One region of the Buttiauxella sp. 3AFRM03 genome, then DNA from elsewhere that is predicted to be linked to it. Evidence: predicted binding sites of a transcription regulator. Region 1 holds the regulator's gene; the other holds the start of a gene.
The links. Region 1 encodes sigma-54, which starts transcription at its own class of promoters, with help from an activator protein. Its sites were predicted from a motif close to GTTGGCACANNTTTCGCTNT; they were not measured.
Positions count from the first base shown of each region.

Region 2: hycA (formate hydrogenlyase regulator HycA) is a predicted target of sigma-54. The motif match lies at 1,676-1,695, and genes of this name have one in related genera.

Region 1 is NZ_CP033076.1:3,528,175-3,531,342, forward strand. It holds gene rapZ (RNase adapter RapZ) at 1-67, opposite strand, end outside; gene ptsN (PTS IIA-like nitrogen regulatory protein PtsN) at 121-612, opposite strand; gene hpf (ribosome hibernation promoting factor) at 820-1,107, opposite strand; gene rpoN (RNA polymerase factor sigma-54) at 1,130-2,563, opposite strand; gene lptB (LPS export ABC transporter ATP-binding protein) at 2,737-3,168, opposite strand, start outside.
Region 2 is NZ_CP033076.1:3,222,451-3,225,618, reverse strand. It holds gene hypB (hydrogenase nickel incorporation protein HypB) at 1-708, opposite strand, end outside; gene hypA (hydrogenase maturation nickel metallochaperone HypA) at 701-1,060, opposite strand; gene hycA (formate hydrogenlyase regulator HycA) at 1,730-2,185, shown strand; gene D8682_RS16415 (4Fe-4S dicluster domain-containing protein) at 2,267-2,872, shown strand; gene hycC (formate hydrogenlyase subunit 3) at 2,869-3,168, shown strand, end outside.

The DNA.
Region 1 (3,168 bases):
CTTCTAGTGCACGCAAGGCTACAGACTTCCCTGAACCAGAGCGGCCGCTGACAATCATCAGCACCATGTTTTCACTCCCCCAACTTTTCTTGCTGCGGCATACCCGTGACCGCAGCCAGATTATTCACTTTCACTACCTTGTTCTGTTTCGGTAATGATCTGATAAAGCTCTTCATCGCTCTGTGCAGAACGCAGGCGGCGGCAAATCGTTTTGTCAGCCAGACGTTTTGCTACCAGAGACAAAGTATGTAAGTGCGTTTTTGTTTGATCCGCAGGAACAAGCAGCGCAAACATCAGGTCAACCGGTTGGTTATCGATGGCGTCAAAAGCGATAGGGGTTTCCAGTTTAATAAACACCCCAACGGCACGAGTCGTATCTTCTTCCAGTTTCCCATGGGGAATGGCGATGCCATTTCCGATACCGGTACTGCCCATGCGTTCGCGCGTCAATACAGCCTCAAATACCACTTGTGGTGGCAGGCCGAGCTGTTTTGCTGCCAGTTCACTGATGATTTCCAGTGCACGCTTTTTACTCTGGCAATGTACGTTGGTACGGGTACATTCCTTGTTCAGGACTTGACTAAGTTGTAGAGCAGAATCGTTGTTCATCATAAGTTCACCTAAGCACCCTGTTATGCTAACGGCTCGTTACTCCACGCAACGAGCCGTCTTTACCCTTCATACTTCAAGTTGCATATGCGTTGGCTTCCTCGCTCACCCCAGTCACTTACCAGAGTAAGCTCATGGGGATTCACTGTGTAGCCGCCTTTCTGCAACTCGAATTATTTTGGGTAACTGCTTATACAGTTGCCCGGATTATCAGTGTTGTTTTAGTTTATCTTTATGTTTGGTTAACTGGCGAGCCAGTTTATCAATCAGACCGTCAATCGCCGCATACATATCCTGCCCTTCCGCGCTGGCATGAATTTCACCACCATTTACATGAAGCGTTGAATCGGCAATATGCGTGACTTTTTCCACTTTTAACACAATATAGACTTGGTTAATTCTATCGAAGTACTGCTCCAGTTTGGCAAACTTCGTACTCACAAATTCGCGCAGTGCGTCAGTGATTTCGACGTTATGTCCTGTAATGTTGAGCTGCATAGTGTCTTCCTTATCGGTTAAGTCAAACCAACTGTTTACGCTGATTTGACGGTGGTATGGATAAAGACTCTCGGTACTTCGCAACAGTGCGGCGTGCCACCATGATCCCCTGATCCGATAGCATAGTCGTTAACTTGCTATCACTCAGTGGTTTCGCAGGGTTTTCCGCAGCAATTAATTTCTTCACTAATGCACGAATTGCCGTCGAGGAGGCTTCACCTCCACCTTCGGTATTAACGTGGCTTGAGAAGAAATACTTCAATTCAAAAATGCCGCGTGGGCTATGTAAATATTTTTGCGTGGTCACTCGGGAAATGGTCGATTCATGCATTTCTACGACCTGAGCGATATCAGCAAGCACCATCGGTTTCATGTGCTCTTCGCCGTGTTCAAAAAAGCCTTGTTGCTGTTCAACGATACAGCGACTGACGCGCAGCAGCGTGTCGTTCCGGCTTTCCAGGCTCTTAATCAGCCACTTTGCTTCTTGCAGATTACTGCGAATAAATTGCGAGTCGCTGTCATTGCGGGCACTGGTGCCCATTGCAGCATACTGCTGGTTTATTTTCAGACGAGGGAGGCTGTCGGCATTGAGTTCTACAGTCCAGTGACCTTGCGTTTTTTTCACCAGAACATCCGGTATGACATATTCCGGTTCACCGGTCTGAATGGATTGCCCTGGGCGTGGGTCAAGAGACTGAATCAGGCACATTGCCTCTTTCAGCACCTCTTCTTTCAGACGGGTGACGCGCATCAGGCTGCGGAAGTCATGGTTAGCGAGCAGATCCAGGTGATCGCTGACAATCAAGCTGGCTTCGGTTAACCATGGCGTTTCGCGAGCGAACTGTGAAAGCTGTATGAGCAGGCAATCGCGTAGATCACGTGCGGCAACACCCACAGGATCGAAGCGTTGAACGCGTTTGAGTACGGCTTCCACTTCGTCGAGGGTGATTTCGTCATCACCCATGCTTTCCAGAATTTCTTCCAGAGAAACTGTGAGATAACCCATTTCGTCAACGGCATCGACAATAGAGGTCGCAATTGCTGTGTCAGTATCTGAAAACGGGGTGAGATCAACCTGCCACATCAGATAATCCTGAAGAGACTGGGTCGTTTCCCCCTGATAAACCGGCAATTCGTCGTCGATATAATCGCTTCCGGTTCCTGATGGAGTGCCTGCGGTGTAGATTTCGTCCCAACTGGTATCCAGCGGTAACTCGTCAGGCATTTCTTTTTGCTCAAGCGCCTCACGGGTATCTAATGCTTCGTTTTCACGTACTTCCTGAGTTTCAACTTCTTCATGCAGATCGGTTTGCTCAAGCAGTGGGTTACTTTCCAGTGCTTGCTGAAGTTCTTGCTGTAGCTCTAACGTCGAAAGTTGCAACAGACGAATTGCCTGCTGTAACTGGGGAGTCATAGCAAGTTGTTGGCTAAGCCGTAATTGCAAACCTTGCTTCATATTCAGAGCGAGCTTCCTCAGGTTATACTCGTCATACTTCGAGCTGCAGGGGTGTTGACTGCACTCCTTCACCCCAGTCACTTACTCAAGTAAGCTCCTGGGATGAACTCCCTTGTCGCCTACCTGCAACTCGAATTATTTTGAGTATAAATATTATAATTTTTACTACCCTATCAGAGTCTGAACTCTTCGCCCAGATACACGCGCTTAACATGCTCGTCTTCCAGGATTTCGGCTGGAGTGCCATGGGCGATTAAATGGCCCTGGCTTACGATGTAGGCACGTTCACAAACAGCCAGCGTTTCGCGTACGTTATGGTCAGTAATCAACACCCCGAGCCCACTGTCGCGCAGATGCTCAATGATTCGCTTGATGTCGATGACGGATATTGGGTCAACACCAGCAAAAGGTTCATCCAGAAGAATAAATTTTGGATTTGCGGCTAATGCTCGGGCAATTTCGACACGACGACGCTCGCCACCAGACAATGACTGCCCGAGGTTATTACGCAAATGTTCGATGTGGAATTCTTCCATCAGCTCATTAGCGCGGTCATCACGCTGCTCAACAGAAAGATCGTCACGGATTTGCAGCACAGCCATTAA
Region 2 (3,168 bases), 310 kb from region 1:
TTTGTTGAGTAGCATTAATGAAGAGGCGGCAAACATATGCGGGTATTTCAGCGGTTTGTCTTCGCCTTCGGTCACCGAAAGCACCGCCACTTTATGGCGTTCGCCCAAATCAAAACTCGCCGGACACACCAGGTTGCCGACATTTTCGATAAACAGAATGCCGTTGCGCTCAAGCGGCAGGCGTTGCATGGCGTCGCGGATCATCTGCGCATCAAGGTGGCAGCCTTTACCGGTGTTCACCTGAATCGCTGGCGTGCCGGTGGCGCGAATGCGTTCGGCATCGTTTACGGTTTGCTGGTCGCCTTCAATCACCGCGCAAGGTACACGGCCAATCAGGCGTTTCAGACTTTCCGTCAACAGTGTTGTTTTACCGGAGCCGGGGCTGGAAACCAGGTTCAGCACCAGTTGCTGCTGTTTCGCGAACTGTTCGCGGTTATAGATGGCGAGCTGGTTATTTTTATCCAGCACGTTGAGTTCGATTTCCAGCATCCGGCGTTGAGTCATACCTGGCGCGTGAGTGCCTGCGGCACCATGGCCATAATGCAGGTCGCCTTGTTCATCGGCGGTGGGGGCAAATTTAACTCCAGTGATTGGCGTTAAAGCCCGTGCGGCTGGCGCGAAAGGTGCGCTACGGAATCCAGAATGCGGGTTGCGCTCGTCGCCTTCTATATACAGGTTGCCTTCAGCGCAACCACAAGTACTACACATGATTCGTCTCCTCTACTTCCAGACGCTTAATCTGCACGCCATCATCGGCAACGATGCGTAAATTGCTGCCCTCGCACAACGGACAACGCCGGACTAGCTGGGTTAACAAGGTGATGTGCTGCTGGCAGTCATAGCACCAGCATTCCGCTTCTTGCTGATGGATATGAAGCTGGCAACCTTCAGCGAGGGTGTCGCGGCACACCAGTTCGAAACAGAACTCCAGCGCGCTTTGTTCAACGCAGGAGAAGGCACCCACTTCCAGCCAGACGGCGGTGACACGTGTCGCGCCGTGTTGTCGGGCTTGAGCTTCGATGAGTTCCAGTGCGCGTTGGCAGAGAGTGATTTCGTGCATGTTGCCTCCGGGGTATCTGGGGGGAGGTAATGCAAGGATGGTGCCAGGGTTTATATCCATTTCTCTGACAGACCGAATTTATTCCGTTCACTGAAAGTTTACCGATCCCTGAACTTACCGAAACGGTGAACGTATCAAGGGTGCTACCGCAGCACCCTTGATAATCCCGGCTCCCGGCGATTTATGCCGGACTCAAAGGTCAACGTCAAAAGCTAAGGTCAAAAGCCGAACCGGTTTTGACCTTGAGTCCCGGTATAAATTGCCCCAGCGTTACCCATAAGTCAGGGCTGAGCTGCCGGGAGCAGCGAAAGAGAGCGATCGCCGGGAGCGAGTCGCGAACGACCCTGAACGTTGGGGATAAGCTGGGGTTTACCGCGCAGCGGCAATTTAATCACCGGGCGCCGGGGTCGCCAGGGGGCTGGCGTGAGCCACCTGGCACGTTCACCGTTCACAGATATATGAAGGACCTGAGATCTCCCGGGTGAACGGAACACCACCTTACTCAGCATAAACAATGCTGACATTCCCCCGTCAAACATGTCGAAATGACATGTCAATCGTGTGGTTACTCACTCGCAATTAATACAAAAATCAATAATTTCAAAAAGATACAATGTTGGCACGAAACGTGCTCTGTAGACGCAACAGCAAAAACAGAGTGATTTAATAATGAACATTTGGGAACTGAGCGAAAAAGCCGAATACATTGCCGACAAGCACCAACGCTTGCTCACGCAGTGGCAACATTACTGCAATAGCTTGATTCAGGGCATCACCCTTTCTAAGGCCAAACTGCATCACGCCGTGGGATGCAACCCTGATGATTCACTGCGCTTCTTCTTATTTGACCATTTCGTCATTCACGTCCGCCTGGCAGAAGGCTTCAACAGCCACACCATCGAGTACTACGTCGAGAAGCGTAACGGCGAAGACAGAGTGTTGATTGCTAAAGCAATTCTTGATGACGAAGGCCGTATCGATAGCACCATCAGCAACCGTAGTCGCGACGATGTGCTCGAGCATTACCTCGAAAAAATCCATCCGGTATACGAAAGCCTGTACAGCGCAGTTCACAGCGACACGCCTGTGTCGATGGGCCAACTGCAACAAAGCTCTCAGGCTTGATAGTCATGCGGGGTGTCGAAAACTGTCGAAACGGCAGCCGTCGGCACTATTTCGTCAAAAATGATGAAAATGATGAAAATGATGAATCGCTTTATAATCGCCGACTCCAAACTCTGCATGGGTTGCCATACCTGCGAGGCGGCTTGCTCTGAAACGCACCGCCTGCACGGCCTGCAATCCATGCCACGCCTGAAAGTGATGCGTGACGCGAATGATTCCGCGCCGCAAATGTGCCATCACTGTGAAGATGCGCCTTGTGCTGGCGTCTGTCCGGTAAATGCCATTAAACGCGTTGATGGCGCAGTACAGCTTAATGAAAGCCTGTGCGTCAGTTGCAAACTGTGCGCTATCGCCTGCCCATTCGGTTCTATCGAATTCTCCGGCAGCCGCCCCATTCATATCCCGGCTAATGCCAACAGCCCGAAAGCGCCTCCTGCACCGCCAGCCCCTGCGCGTGTCAGCACGCTTATCGACTGGGTGCCGGGCATCCGCGCTATCGCCGTGAAATGCGACTTGTGCAGTTTCGACGAAGACGGCCCGGCGTGCGTACGGACCTGCCCAACTAAAGCGCTGCGCGTGGTTGATAACAACGACATTGCCAAATCAAGCAAACGCAAACGTGAATTGACCCTGAGCACCACGCTTGGCGATCTCACCCTGTTTACCCAGCCTGAGGTAAAAAAATGAGTGCATTTATCCTGATTCATTGGGCACTAATGGGATTTGTGCTAAGCGCAGTGCTGGCAGGAATCACGGCATTTAATAAACCGCTGAGCGGTTTTATCGCCGGGATTGGCGGAGCTATCAGTTCGGTGCTGGTGCTGATTGCCGGTTTCGATGCCTTAACCGGCTTTAGCGGTATGGCACAAGTCTGGCAACTGCATTTACAGCTCAACGCCTTTAACGGCATCTGGCTGGTGACGTTGGGTCTGCCAGGTCTGTTTATCTCGCTGTTTAATATCGACTGGCATCGCCATCAGGCA